2 regions of the Ligilactobacillus faecis genome follow, and region 1 is predicted to be linked to the other one. Evidence: predicted binding sites of a transcription regulator. Region 1 holds the regulator's gene; the other holds the start of a gene.
The links. The regulator CtsR, encoded in region 1, represses protease genes until heat stress. The targets are predictions, from matches to a motif close to TTGGTCAAAAAAGGTCAAANA.

Region 1 (7,641 bases):
CTGCATAATCATCGATCACATTGCCAGCGCCAAAACCAACTGATTTTTCATCGCGTAAAGCTGTCGCCCCTAAGTTTGAAGTCATGATGATGATCGTATTTCTAAAGTTGACTTTCCGCCCTTTAGAATCTGTCAAATAACCATCATCTAACACTTGTAACAAGATGTTGAAAACATCTGGGTGAGCTTTTTCGACTTCGTCTAGTAATACGACAGAGTAAGGCTTATTTCTGACTTTTTCAGAAAGTTGCCCGCCTTCATCATAACCGACGTAACCTGGAGGAGCACCGACTAACCGACTCGTTGAGTATTTTTCCATATACTCACTCATGTCGACCCGGATCATCGCGTCTTCTGAACCAAACATCGCTTCGGCTAAAGCTTTAGCCAGCTCAGTCTTACCGACCCCGGTTGGTCCTAAGAACATAAAGGAGCCGATCGGACGAGTCGGGTCACTTAAGCCGCTCCGCGAGCGCCGGATCGCTTTTGAGATCGAGCTGATCGCTTCTTCTTGCCCAACGACCCGTTGGTGCAAGATCTTTTCTAAGCCGACTAAACGTTGACTTTCAGTCTTCGTCAATTGTGTGACTGGAACTCCTGTCCATTCAGACACAACAGCAGCGACATCTTCTTCAGTGACTGTTGCTTCGTATTCTTTCTTGGCTTCTTTTTCAGCATGTTGCGCATTCAATTTTTCGATCTTTTCGCGCAACTTTAAGACTTTCTTGCGTAAAAGAGCTGCTTCATCGAAGTTTTCTGCCACGATCTCAGCTTCATACTCAGTTTCGAGGTCTTTTAGCTTAGCCCGCGAGCGTGAAAGTTGGTTGCTCTTTTCTGCATTGACGATCCTTAACCGCGCGGCCGCTTCATCCATCAGATCGATCGCCTTATCTGGTAAGAAACGTTTCGTGATATAGCGCGTACTCAATTTGACGGCGGCATCGAGCGCTTCATCACTGATCTTGACTTTATGGTGTTCTTCATAACGAGGACGGACCCCTTGTAAGATCTCAAACGTTTGAGCTTGATCAGGTTCATCGACCATGATCGTCGCAAAGCGGCGTTCTAAAGCAGGATCAGATTCAACATACTTTTGGTATTCATCTAAAGTCGTTGCTCCGATCACTTGAACTTCGCCTCGAGCTAACGCTGGTTTTAAAATATTAGAAGCGTCGATCGCGCCTTCAGCGCCACCAGCCCCGATCAACGTGTGCATCTCATCGATAAATAAGATCACATTGCCATCGTGGTAGACTTCTTCTAAGATCTTCTTCAAACGATCCTCAAATTCACCGCGATATTTTGTGCCAGCTACAAGTGAGCCCATATCAAGCATCATCAAGCGTTTTGACTGTAAGTTCTCAGGGACATCGCCTGAAACGATCGCTTGCGCTAGGCCTTCAGCTACCGCAGTCTTCCCGACCCCTGGTTCACCTAACAAGACAGGATTGTTTTTAGTGCGTCGACTCAAAACTTGGATGACTCGTTTGACTTCGTTTTCACGTCCGATGACAGGATCGATCGCTTTTTCCTTGGCGATCGCCGTCATATCCCGTGCTAAGCCATCAAGCGTCTCAGTTTTGGAACGGTGTTTTTCTTCATTAGCACGTTTTGCCATTCTTTGACGTTGGCGATCAGTCACACCAAGTTGGCGTAATAATAACTGACGCAACGTCCGAATATCACTATTTAAACTGTAAATGATCCGGGAAGACAAGAGCGTCTCATCGCTCAATAAAGCTAATAAGATGTGCTCTGTCCCGATCTTGGAGGAACCCATCATCATTGCTTGGCGCAAAGCTTCGTTTAGCACCGCTTTTGTCTTCGGCGAATATGGGAGATAACTATCAGGGGCTTGACGTCTTAAAGTTCCGTACCCAGCCAAGCGTTCGATCTCTTCGCGAATATCAACGGCGCTGATCAACGCTTGTTTCAATACTTCACCTGCAACACCATTTTCTTCCAGAGCTAATGCTAATAACAAATGCTCCGTTCCGATCGCTTGGTGTTTGAAATAATTTGCTTGTTCTTGTGCAAGTAACAGTACGCGATTCGCACTTGGTGTATAAGATGTTGAATCCATCAGATCCCCCTCTTTCTATTTAATGGTCGGCACAGCGTAAACGATTTAAAATACTGCGCAAGATCTTTGCGCGGATCGCATCCTCTAAGGCTATGTCAGATAATGCGAGCGTACTTTTTTCGATCGCTGACGCAACTAAATGTGCCTCTTTATGCGTCAATAACTCATTTTCATAAAGCGTTTGAATGATTTGAAATGCCTTTGTTTCATTAATACTTTCGCCAACATATTCGATCAGCTCATCTAAGAGGTTCGGATCACTGATCAAGTTGACTTTGGCGATCCGAATATAACCTCCACCACCGCGTTTACTTTCGACTAGATAGCCATTTTGTAAGGTAAAACGCGTCTTGATCACATAATTGATCTGTGATGGTACACAATCAAATTGATCAGCCACTTCCGAGCGTTTGATCTCGATCTTCGATGAGTCTGCTAATATGCTCTTCAAATATCTTTCGATGATATCGGAAATATTACGATTTTGCATAAAACCTATCCTTGATCTGTTTGACTAACTTTGACTATTATTATAAACTTTCTCGCCCTTTGTTGGCAATGAATTAGCGCAAATTTCTCAAACAAGCACAAAAAGAGTCATGCCTTACCATGACCCTACTTTATGCTAGTTGATCGGGAAAACAGGATTTGAACTTGCGACCTCTACGTCCCGAACGTAGCGCTCTACCAAACTGAGCTATTTCCCGGAAACAACTATCATTATATTACTTTTTAGGAGAAGATAAAAGTCTTTTGTTGAAAAGAACTAATTATTTTGAGCGACTTTGTTAGCCCGCGCGATCAGATCAGCAAAAATGTTTTGCGAATCAGTATAATGTTTATACATATTTTCTGGATGCCATTGTAGCCCTAAGATCTGATCACTTGCACTTGATTCGATCGCTTCAACAACACCATCGTCTGCTCGAGCAACGACTTTTAAGCCTGGCGCGATATCTTTTAAGGCTTGGTGATGGCGTGAATTGATATATGGACGCTTACCGACTAATTGGTACAAGCGACTATCTTCGCTGACGTTTGCATGATGCGACGGTAAGTTTCCAGGAGCATCTTGTGAATGCTTGACATAGATCGTCTTATTTTCAGAAAGATCTTGGTAGACAGTTCCGCCTAAAGCAACGTTGATCAACTGCATCCCCCGACAGATCCCTAAGATCGCTTTCCCCTTTTCATATGCGCGTTTCAAAAGCGCGATCTCAAAAATATCTCGTTTGCGATAGGTCATGCCTAACTTCAAATGTGGTTCTTCACCAAAGAAAGTTGGGTCAACGTCAAAGCCCCCGGCAAAAACGATCCCATCAAAAAGATCGATGTAATCATCAACAAATTTTGGCGCAACACTCGGTAAAATGACTGGTGCGCCTCCTGATTTAACGATCGCTTCGATCGCTGGTCGCGGTGCAAAAGGTGCGTTTCTTTCATTGATGATATTAGTAGCTTCGATCAGTGTATCTGCTGGGATCGCGATTCTTGGATGCATAAGTTTTCCCCCTTGTATTAAAAATAATGTTTTAATGAAAATATCATATCTTTAACATTTAGTAAAGACTTCCTTACCATCTTTCTAAACTAAGATGGCCCCGCCCTACCGGACGTACCTTGACAAAGGGGAGACGCGCCAATTTAGCTTCTACAGAACCTAGATCACGTAACGTACACGCTCCGTAGAGTCGTAACTCTTTTAAAGCTTGAAATATTTCATAACTGGTCAAACATTCACTCGTTTTTAAAGCATCTTCGATCTGATATAACTCACTCAATTTAAACATGACCATCCCTCCATTTTAGAATACGCTTACATTTTTATTATAACAAAAACGACCTACTAGTTCTGGTCGTTTCGTCTCTATTCTAAATATTCAGGACCTTTTGTCTGTAACTGTTCAAAAGCCTGTTCGAGTTGCCACTGAAAGAACATACGCTTAGCTGTTTGTGTCGTCAGCAAGACTAACAAACTCGTGACTAATAAAACTAACACGATCGCACCTTTCATCCGGTAAAAAGCTGCGCCTACACTATTTTGCTTTTCAGTCAAATATGTATTCTCACCTTTTTTAGCTGGTTGACATAGTAAGACTAATAAGATCGGTAACGTAAGGGGAAAGAAACCTAATAAGACCCATCCACTAGCGATCCCAGCATCGTGGAGCCGTCTAACTTGAGCTGATAAACTGACAAAAAAAGTCACTACGAGCATCAATGTAAATAAATAACTCGTCAGCTCCGACAATAAATGTAACACACGAAAACTTTGCGTCAAATATAAATGCCATTTGACTTGATCTAAGCTACGAACTAACAGATAAACTAAACTATCAAGCAAAAAGAGCCCTAAAGTGCCATACCAATAATCTGCCCGCCGTAAACTTTTACCATAGCGGAAAATATCTTTAAAGATCAATTTGGTCGCTACAAATAGCTTATTAGATGGCTGAGCGATCATGGCTTTGGCTTCTTTTTGCTGACATTTAGGGCATAATTTTTGATCTGTTAGACCTTTAGCCCCACATCTTTGACAAACCATCTCCACCACCCACTTCTCTATTTGCTAAACATATTTTAAGTTTAACACAAATTTAACCATCTTTAAAAAATTTGAAACTATATTTACCTAGGAATTGGTATGTTCAACTCTTTGACGTAATTTTTTCTCATGTCGCATAATATATAACAATAATACAAAAGCACTACCAGTGGCTACATACAAGATCGTATTACTTGCGACCCAACCATAGTGGGCAACTAAGATCCCGATCAAAGCGGTTGCTAGCGTCTCACCAAAAATATACTGGAAAAAGCCCATAAAACCAGTTGATGACCCAACTGCAAATTTAGGAACGACTTCATTGACCATTAACCCGACTAATGTCAACGGTGCATAGATCAATGTTCCCATAACAAGCAGATCGACTACGATCAATGTTTTATTAGTACTAAAAAAGTAGGTCGTCAAACATAGAAAAAGGCCTAAAACACAACCTAAACAAACCAAGGCCCGGCGATCTTTTAATAGATCAGATAAGGCTCCTAATAAGATCACACCCGGTACAGCTGCTAACTCAAAGATCCCCACGAGCCATTTAGCAAATACTTCAGAAAAGCCCTTAGACTGCACTAGAAAACTTGGGATCCAACTCATGACACCATAACGAACTAAATAAAGTGACATTGAGGTCAATGTGATCGCCCATACGAGCGGATTTTTCAAAATATACTTACTAAATACCGCACGCAAAGGCAGTTCTGTCAGGTCGCTTGCTGAAACTTCACCATCATCTAAAACGACTTCATCTCCTGTATATTCAGCAACACTTGGCAAGCCCACAGCAGCAGGACGTTCTGATCCTGCCCACAAGATAAACGCTGCGATCACTAATGCGACCACTGAGGCCGTATAAAAAACAGCGGCGATCGAACCAGTGAAAAGAAAGGTTGCAAGTTGAACGACTGCAACACAGGCAAAGGCCCCAGCATTATGCGCCGATGACCAGATCGAAAAGACCGTTCCGCGCCATTTTTTGCCCCACCACAGCTGGATCGTCCGTTGACAAGCAGCGGCCCCCATCCCTTGAGCGATCGACATGATTAACATCAAGACCATCATCAAATAGAGGTTTCTCGTTGACCCCAGCCAAAAATTCAAAAGAGCTGAAACGATCAGACCAGTCGCTAGATAGCGGATCGTATTACTTTTATCACTTAAAGCCCCCATAAAAAGCTTCGAGATCCCGTAACCGATTCCAAAACAAGATAAAATAAGTCCGATCTGTGCCGTCGAAAAACCATACTGCCGCATGATCTCATTTTGTTCAGTCGTAAAGATCAAGCGAATGATATAGTAACCGATATATCCGATACAAAGTGCTAAGATCACCCCAGTCTGGTGCCAAAGATAGCTTGACTTGACTTTTTCAGGTGGCACTTTCTTGTCAGCATCTGGTGCTGGACGTAAAAAGAAAAGCATGTTAAGACCCCCTCATTCTTATTCTCACCCCTGATTTTAGCACAATTTTTTGTATATTAAAAATAACTTGTATTATGGTTAAAATCTTTTAATTATATCTGACTTTTTAAATATAATAAAAAAGCTTTTCTACTCTTAAAATAGAAAAAAAGGATTTGTTTAACTGTTACTAAAAATATATTCAAATATGATATAACACCTATAGAAAAAATAAAGTGTGCGATAGGCTATTTGTGGTAGCGCACACAGCCACACGAACTAGCTGAGATCTTACCTGACTTTGATCAATATCTCGTTTATCAAAAGTTCTTGCCACGATCGTGTTCGGATCAAAAAAAGCGGTTATCTAGGTCAAAGCCTAAATAACCGCTTTTCTTGTTTTAAGATCGAGAAAATTGATTTTCACGTAAACACTTCTACTAAACTCACTATAAGCTTTCTTTTCTGTTGAAAAGTAGTGGCTACTCCCCTTTACCTAAGATCTGATTGAGCTCTTGACTATACAGATCGGCTTTGCCACCATAAACGGCTTGAATGCCACCCCCAACTTCTAAGACAGCTACAGCTCCTAGATCTTTTAGTGTTTTTTGATCTACTTTAGCTTTATCTTTGACTGCGACCCGCAAACGCGTTGCACAAGCTGCAACAGTTTCAATATTTTCTGGACCTCCAAGAGCATTTAAGATCGTCAAGGCTTCTTCATGAAGAGATCCACCTTGCTTAACTTCTGTGGTTGCCGAAGTTTCTTCTACTAAGAGACCTGGGATCGGTACTTTGAAGCGTTTGATACAAAAAGTGAAAACGACATAATAAACTACAGCCCAGACAAGTCCAAACAAAATTACTTTGAACCAATTGGTTTTATCATTTCCTTGCAAGATCCCAAATAAGAGGAAATCGATAAAACCACCGGAAAATGAATTTCCGATCCGGATATTCAAAATATCAGCAAAGTAAAATGAAAGTCCGTCTAAAAAGGCATGCACAACGTAAAGCCACGGTGCTACAAACAAGAAAGTATATTCGATCGGTTCTGTGATCCCCGTTAGAAATGAAGTCAATCCGCCACTCAAATATAAACCACCATCTTTTTGCCGGTTTTTCTTAGGTAAACAACGATACATCGCATAAGCAGCTGCAGGAAGCCCAAACATCATCGTTGCAAAACGTCCGGCAAAAAAGCGCGTCCCATATGTGAACAAGCCCGTATGTGAAGGATCAGCTAGTTGAGCAAAGAAAATGTTTTGCGCTCCAGAAACGACATGTCCAGCTACCGTTTCTGTTCCGCCTAAAGAAGTGTACCAAAAGAGCGGATAGATCGTGTGGTGTAAACCAACTGCCCCAGTCAACCGCAATAAGAAACCATAGAGAAATGTTCCAAAAGCTCCCATATGTGCGATATTTTCACCTGCAACTCGTAGCCCGCTTTGGATCGGCGGCCAAATTAGATAAAAGCATGTTCCTAGGGCGATCGCCGCTAAGGCTGAGATGATCGGGATAAACCGAGACCCACCAAAAAAGCCTAAAAATTGTGGTAGTTGGATCTTACGATAATGATTATGCAAATAAGCGA
Region 2 (7,641 bases), 630 kb from region 1:
TGCACCTGGAAAAGCGGCAGCTAAACGTGCGCTTGAGTTGATCAGTCCTTTGCATAAATTTGAATTAGGCGTTGTCTTACTTCCAGAAAAGCTCGACCCTGATGAATATGTAAAAAAATATGGTGAAGCAAGTTTTGCGGATTTTGTTATGCAAAATCGCCAAACTGAATTAGAATTCTACTTAGAATACTACAAACAAAATAAAAATCTTGAAAATGAACACGATCAATTAGAATATATCACTGCGATCTTAGAAAAAGTAGCCCAAGTTACAGATCCACTCTTACGCGATCTAACGTTAGGTCGTTTAGCAAAAGAATTTGGGATCGAGCGTGTCAATCTTGAAAGTCAGCTCCAAGTTTTGCTGACACGTTTTCAAGCTGAGCAAGTCAAAGAGCAAGTAAACTATAAGCATTCAGAAAAAATAGCCTATACAACAAAAAAAAGTCACGAAAAGACGCGGTATTCACCAGTTGAACAAGCAGAGCGTTTATTATTGTACCGAAGTTTACATGAACAAAATGTTTATTTACGGGTCAGAGCACTTGCTGATTTTTCTTTTATTCACGAAGAATATGAGACGATCTTTTTACTGGCAGAGGGTTATTTTGAACATTATGCAACTTATGAAAGTGCCAGTTTTTTAGATTATCTAAAAGAAGAACATTTACGACAGATCGTGATCGCGCTTGAGCTGACTGAATATGGCGAGGCAAATGAGCAAGAGATCGATGATTGTTTAGCTTTTATTATGAAGCGTTCACCGCTTGAAGTTCAGATCGAAGCCGTTAAAGAAAAGATCGCACAAGCGAAACGGATCAATGATAGTCAAACGATCGTTACGCAAACTGCAAAATTGATCGAGTTATTACAAAAAAAGCAGACGGAGAAGTCAATCATTTAAGGGAGGCCTCTATTTTGGCAGAAGAGAAGAAAAATACAAACCTTGACGAAATAGCATATCGTAAAGCTTTACGGGAATTATTACAAGAATATAAGGCAAAAAAAGAGATCAGATATGATGAATTGACTGATAAGATGGCGACTCCATTTCATCTCGATGCTGATCAAATGGATGCTTTGATCGCACGTGTTGAAGATGCTGGGATCTCCGTTGTTGATGAAAATGGTGACCCAAGTGCTTTAAGTTTGAAAAAAGCAAGTAGCGAAGAAAAAGAACTTTCTAAAAGTGATCTCTCTGCTCCTTCTGGGGTCAAGATCAACGATCCTGTACGGATGTATCTAAAAGAGATCGGTCGGGTGAACCTATTGACAGCTGACGAAGAAGTGGCTCTTGCTTTACGGATCGAAGAGGGCGATGAAGAAGCTAAGCAACGTTTGGCTGAGGCTAACTTACGCTTAGTTGTTTCGATCGCGAAACGTTATGTTGGTCGAGGCATGTCATTTCTTGATCTGATCCAAGAAGGAAATATGGGTCTGATGAAGGCCGTCGAGAAATTTGATTATCGGAAAGGTTTCAAATTCTCAACTTATGCGACATGGTGGATCAGGCAAGCGATCACCCGTGCGATCGCTGATCAAGCGCGGACGATCCGGATCCCAGTTCATATGGTCGAAACGATCAATAAATTGATCCGGATCCAACGTCAAATGTTGCAAGACTTAGGACGTGAGCCGATCCCAGAAGAGATCGGTGCTGAGATGAACATGCCGACTGAAAAAGTGCGTGAGATCTTAAAGATCGCACAAGAACCAGTTTCATTAGAAACACCGATCGGTGAAGAAGATGATTCACATTTAGGTGATTTTATCGAAGACCAAGATGCGACTAGCCCAGCCGAGCATGCAGCCTATGAACTTTTAAAAGAACAGATCGAAAGTGTCTTAGATACGTTGACTGATCGCGAAGAAAATGTTTTACGTTTACGCTTTGGACTTGATGATGGACGCACACGGACTTTAGAAGAAGTAGGTAAAGTCTTTGGTGTTACACGTGAAAGGATCCGTCAGATCGAAGCTAAAGCTTTGCGCAAACTGCGCCATCCATCGCGTTCTAAACAATTAAAAGATTTCTTAGAATAAACTTAAAAGCTTTGGTACAGGCCAAAGCTTTTTTATATACCTAAAAGACCGCTGAACGCGCTTCGGATCGGCAAGTCAGCATTTGACCTTGCTATCTTAGAGCCGATAATAGATAATTGAATATAGTTAGAGAATTTTAGTTGAGGTGGTTTGATTTGGACGCACATCATTTATCAAAGCGTTTATTGAATGTAGCAAAATTAGTTCCTAAAGGAGCACGATTAGCTGATATTGGCTCAGATCATGCGTATTTACCGGCCTATTTAGCTTTAAAAGGACAGATCGAATTTGCAGTTGCAGGTGAAGTTGTCAAAGGACCATTCCAAAACGCTCAGCAAGTCGTCAGAGCGCAAGGCTTAAATGAACAGATCGCTGTTCGTTTAGCTGATGGTCTAGCTGCGATCGAAGCTAGTGACCAGATCGATACGATCACGATCTGTGGGATGGGAGGCACTTTGATCTGCGATATATTGGAAAAAGGTAAAGATAAATTAGTCGAACATCCTTTTTTGATCTTGCAACCAAATGTGGGCGAAAAAAATGTCAGAAATTGGCTCGACACTAATGGTTATACGCTTGTAAATGAGATGATCATGGAAGAAGATGGACATATTTATGAGATCATAGCTGCAAAGTATACTGCTACAAAGCCAGTTTTAACAGATAAAGAGGCTATTTTTGGACCATATTTGTTGAATGAACGTGCAAATGCTTTTGTTAAAAAATGGCAAAAAGAGATCGCTAAAAGTGAAACCGTCTTAGCGCAGTTGACAAAAGCTAAAGATGTTCCAGTCGCAAAGAAACAGGCACTTGAAGCCAAAATCGAGCAGATCGAAGGTGTTTTGAATGGTAAAAGTTAAAGAGATCGTCCAAAGATTTGAAAAGTTTGCGCCCAAAGAGATCGCTGAAAAAAACGATCCGATCGGGTTGCAACTAGGTAGTTTAGAACAAGAAGTCACTAAGATGATGGTCACCTTAGATGTTCGCCCTGAAGTCGTTACTGAAGCGATCGCAAACCAAGTCGATTTTATCTTTGCGCATCATCCAGCGCTGTTTATTCCGATCAAAAGTTTTGATCTAGCTGACCCGCAAAATGCGATGTATGCTGAATTGATCAAACACGGGATCACAGTTTATGCAGCGCATACGAATTTAGATAACGCTAATGGAGGCATGAATGATTGGTTAGCTAAAGCACTAGGGCTCAGTCAAACTACTAGTTTATTGCCAACACGAGAACAGACTTGGTATAAATTAGCTGTTTTTACCCCACTTGAAGCAGCTAAAGCAATGCGTCAAGCTTTAGCTAAAGCTGGGGCAGGGTATTTAGGTGACTATGCAGGTTGTTCCTACTCATTAACTGGTACAGGACGTTTTTTACCAGAAGCTGGAGCTACGCCTTATATTGGCACAGTCGGTGAATTTACAGAAGTCAAAGAAGAAAAGATCGAAGTCGTTTTTCCAGGTGAGATAAAGGATAATGTTTTACGAGCGATGCGAGCTAACCATCCTTATGAAGAGATCGCTTTTGATCTTTATCAAGTTGAAGGCTTAGGTCAAAAGACAGGGATGGGGCGGATCGGAATGCTACCCAAACCGATGCCTTTGATGGATTACGTTGCTTTTTGTAAAGAACGTTTAAATTTAAAAGGCTTGCGCTTAGTTGCTAAAGATCAAACTAAATTAGTTCAAAGAGTTGCCGTTTTAGGAGGCTCAGGAGCTAAATTTTATCCATTTGCGCTAAAAAAAGGGGCCGATGTATATGTGACAGGTGATGTTTCTTATCATACCGCACATGACATGTATGAGACTGGCTTAGCGGTGATCGATCCTGGACATCACTTTGAAGCGATCTGTAAACCACATTTACAAACATTGTTCACTAAGTGGCAAGCAGAAAATAACTGGGGGATCGAAGTGATCGCTTCACGATTAACGACTGATCCATTTGAATATATTTAAAAAGAAGGGTGAGTTTAAATGAGCAAGTATGAAAATCTAGTACCACGTTTTTTAAAATATGTGAAAAAAGAAACACGTTCAGACGCGACTTCAACGACGATCCCGTCAACTAAAAGTCAAGTTGAATTTGCTAAGGAGCTAGCTAAAGAACTAAGTGAGCTTGGACTAGCAAATGTGCGGATCGATCCTAATAATGGCTATGTTTTAGCTGTTTTGCCAAGTAATCTGCCAGCAGGTAAGAAAGCTAAAAAAATCGGTTTTTTAGCCCATATGGATACAGCTAATTTTAATGCAACAAATGTTTCACCTCAGATCGTCAAAGCATATGATGGGCGTAGCGAGATCAAGTTAGATGCTGCGGGTGAGTATGTATTGTCACCTGCTGAATTTCCAAGTTTGAAAAAGTATGCTGGTCATGATCTGATCACAACTGATGGAACGACATTACTTGGGGCCGATGATAAAGCAGGAGTAGCTGAGGTGATCACTGCAGTGGAATATTTACTTGCTCATCCTGAGATCGAACATGGCGATGTAATGATCGGGATCGGGCCAGATGAAGAGATCGGAACAGGGGCACTCAAATTTGACGTAGACGATTTTGGAGCTGAGATCGCTTATACTGTTGACGGAGGACCGCTTGGTGAACTTGAATATGAGACTTTCAACGCTGCGCAAGCTAAACTTGAATTTATCGGGAAAAATGTGCACCCAGCTACCGCTAAAGGGATCATGGTCAATGCGTTACAACTGGCGATCGATCTTCATGAAATGTTGCCTAAAGACGAAGTTCCTGAAAAAACATCTGGGCGCGAAGGATTCTTTCATTTAGAAGAATTGAGCGGGACAGTTGATCATGCTAGTTCAAGCTATATCATTCGAGATCATGATCACGCAAAATTTGAACAACGGAAACGTTTGATGCAAGAAAATGTCGCGCAAATCAATCAAGCACTAGGGACAGAGCGGATCAAATTAGAGCTAAAAGATCAATATTATAATATGCGTGACGTGATCGAAAAAGATATGACAGTAGTTGAACTTGCTAAGCAAGCAATGCAGAATTTAGGGATCACTCCAGTCATTTATCCAGTTCGGGGTGGTACTGATGGTTCAACGATCTCATTTAAAGGTCTGCCAACGCCAAATATTTTTGCTGGAGGCGAAAATATGCACGCGCGCTATGAATATGTTTCGACACAAGTTATGGAACAAGCTGTAGCAGTGATCTTAGAGATCATTTCACTGGCAGTTCGGTGATCTGTGGCTGAGTGCTCGCTTGTTGGCCCAAAGATACTGAGATATGATCAAGATTCGTAAGAAAGATCAAATGTGAGGCGAATATATTTGCCGTCAAAAGTAGGGCCTTTTGATAGCAATAATGGTAAATAAGATCAAGAAAGGAAAAGCTATATTTCTTTCTAAAAATGTGCTCATTTATTATAAATAAGTATGTTTATTCACATTTTATATAGCAGGCAAAGAAGACGATGAATGATGAAAATAATTTTACGACAGCAGTCCAAGATGCTTTAGGACAAGCACAACAGATCGCGATCACCCGTAAAAATCAAGCGATCGATGTGAGCCACCTATTTAAATTTTTAGTGCAACCAGGTGAACTAGTCGCTGATATTTATAAAAGGGCTGGCATTGATCTAAATGGATTTGAGCAAAAGATCGATCAAATTTTAGCTGAGCAACCTGTTTTGACTGGTAATGTGAGCTATGGTCAAACTTTTAGCCAAAAGTTGTTACAACTTTTACGGGATGCAGATGAGATCAAAAAACAGTTTGCTGACGAATATATTGCCTTAGATACTCTTGTTTTAGCTTTGATGAAGCAAACTTATGATCCATTAGTCAAATTTTTAACAGAACACAAGATCACTGCTAAAAAGTTAGAAGAAGTTGTTGTTCAATTGCGCAATGGTGAGAAAGTAACTTCTAAAAATCAAGAAGAGCAATATAAGGCTTTAGAAAAATACGGGATCGATCTAGTCAAACAAGTCAAAAAAGGTAAGCAAGATCCGATCATCGGACGCGATGATGAGATCCGCGATGTAATCCGGATCTTATCACGCAAAACCAAAAATAATCCTGTGTTGCTTGGAGAACCTGGGGTCGGCAAGACGGCGATCATTGAAGGCTTGGCGCAACGGATCGTTTCACGCGATGTTCCAGATAATTTGAAAGATAAGACGATCTTTTCACTTGATATGGGAGCTTTGATCGCAGGTGCTAAGTATCGTGGTGAATTTGAAGAACGATTGAAAGCTGTTTTAAAAGAAGTCGCTAAAAGTGAAGGTCAGATCATCTTATTTATCGATGAGATCCATAATATCGTTGGTGCAGGTAAAACCGAGGGAAGTATGGATGCGGGGAATCTCTTGAAACCAATGCTTGCCCGAGGAGAATTGCACTTGATCGGGGCGACGACGTTAGATGAATATCGTGAATATTTAGAAAAAGACAAAGCACTTGAACGGCGTTTTCAAAAAGTTTTAGTTAAAGAGCCAAGTGTCACTGAGACGATCTCGATCTTGCGTGGTTTAAAAGAACGGTATGAAACACACCACGGAGTACGGATCCATGATAATGCGTTAGTCGCAGCAGCAACATTATCTGACCGTTACATCACTGATCGCTATTTGCCAGATAAAGCGATCGATCTAGTCGATGAAGCTTGTGCTGAGATCAGAGTTGAGATGAATTCGATGCCAACTGAACTTGATCAAGTCACGCGTGAATTGATGCGTAAAGAAGTTGAAGAAGCTGCTTTGAAAAAGGAAAGCGACTCAGCCTCTAAAAAAAGATTAGCAGAGATGCAAAGCGAGTTAGCTGATTTAAGAGAGCAAGCAAATCAATTAAAGATGCGGTGGGAAAGTGAACGCGAAAGTATTCAAAAAGTTAGTGATAAAAAGGCTGAGCTTGATCACGCTAAGCAAGAATTGCAAACAGCTGAGAGTGACTATGAACTTGAAAAAGCAGCTAAGTTACAGTATGGAGTGATCCCAAAACTCGAACAAGAGCTAGCCACACTTGAAAATGAGAAAAAGCCTGCGCATCTCTTAGTTGAAGAATCAGTTACTGACGATGAGATCGCTTCAGTTGTCAGTCGTTTGACAGGGATCCCAGTCAACAAGATCGTTCAAGGTGAAAGAGAAAAACTGTTACACCTTGATGAAAAGTTACACCAACGTGTGATCGGACAAGACGAAGCAGTCAAAGCTGTTTCAGATGCTGTCTTACGTTCGCGCGCCGGTCTACAAGATCCATCTAAACCGTTAGGCTCTTTTATGTTTTTAGGACCAACTGGGGTCGGGAAAACGGAATTAGCTAAAGCGTTAGCTGAAGATCTCTTTGATTCAGAAAAGCATATGGTGCGGATCGACATGTCTGAATATATGGAAAAAGCTTCGATCTCACGGCTAGTAGGAGCAGCACCTGGGTACATCGGCTATGAAGAAGGCGGCCAATTGACAGAGGCTGTGCGCCGAGATCCTTATACGATCGTGTTATTTGATGAGATCGAAAAAGCGCATCCCGATGTTTTCAATTTGTTACTACAAGTTTTAGATGACGGACGTTTGACAGATGGTCAAGGGCGGACAGTTGATTTTAGAAATACGATCT

Region 2: a site for CtsR is predicted at 5,396-5,416, ahead of clpB (ATP-dependent chaperone ClpB). Genes of this name have one in related genera too.

The regions. Positions count from the first base shown of each region.
Region 1 is NZ_CP123639.1:428,756-436,396, forward strand. Features, by position in the region: gene QFX10_RS02330 (ATP-dependent Clp protease ATP-binding subunit) at 1-2,083, opposite strand, end outside; gene QFX10_RS02335 (CtsR family transcriptional regulator) at 2,103-2,573, opposite strand; tRNA gene QFX10_RS02340 (tRNA-Pro) at 2,717-2,790, opposite strand; gene QFX10_RS02345 (gamma-glutamyl-gamma-aminobutyrate hydrolase family protein) at 2,850-3,584, opposite strand; gene QFX10_RS02350 (hypothetical protein) at 3,658-3,873, opposite strand; gene QFX10_RS02355 (DUF805 domain-containing protein) at 3,951-4,628, opposite strand; gene QFX10_RS02360 (MFS transporter) at 4,716-6,068, opposite strand; gene QFX10_RS02365 (PTS transporter subunit EIIC) at 6,530-7,641, opposite strand, start outside.
Region 2 is NZ_CP123639.1:2,181,061-2,188,701, reverse strand. Features, by position in the region: gene dnaG (DNA primase) at 1-904, shown strand, start outside; gene rpoD (RNA polymerase sigma factor RpoD) at 919-2,043, shown strand; gene QFX10_RS09970 (tRNA (adenine(22)-N(1))-methyltransferase) at 2,199-2,903, shown strand; gene QFX10_RS09965 (Nif3-like dinuclear metal center hexameric protein) at 2,890-4,005, shown strand; gene pepT (peptidase T) at 4,024-5,265, shown strand; gene clpB (ATP-dependent chaperone ClpB) at 5,496-7,641, shown strand, end outside.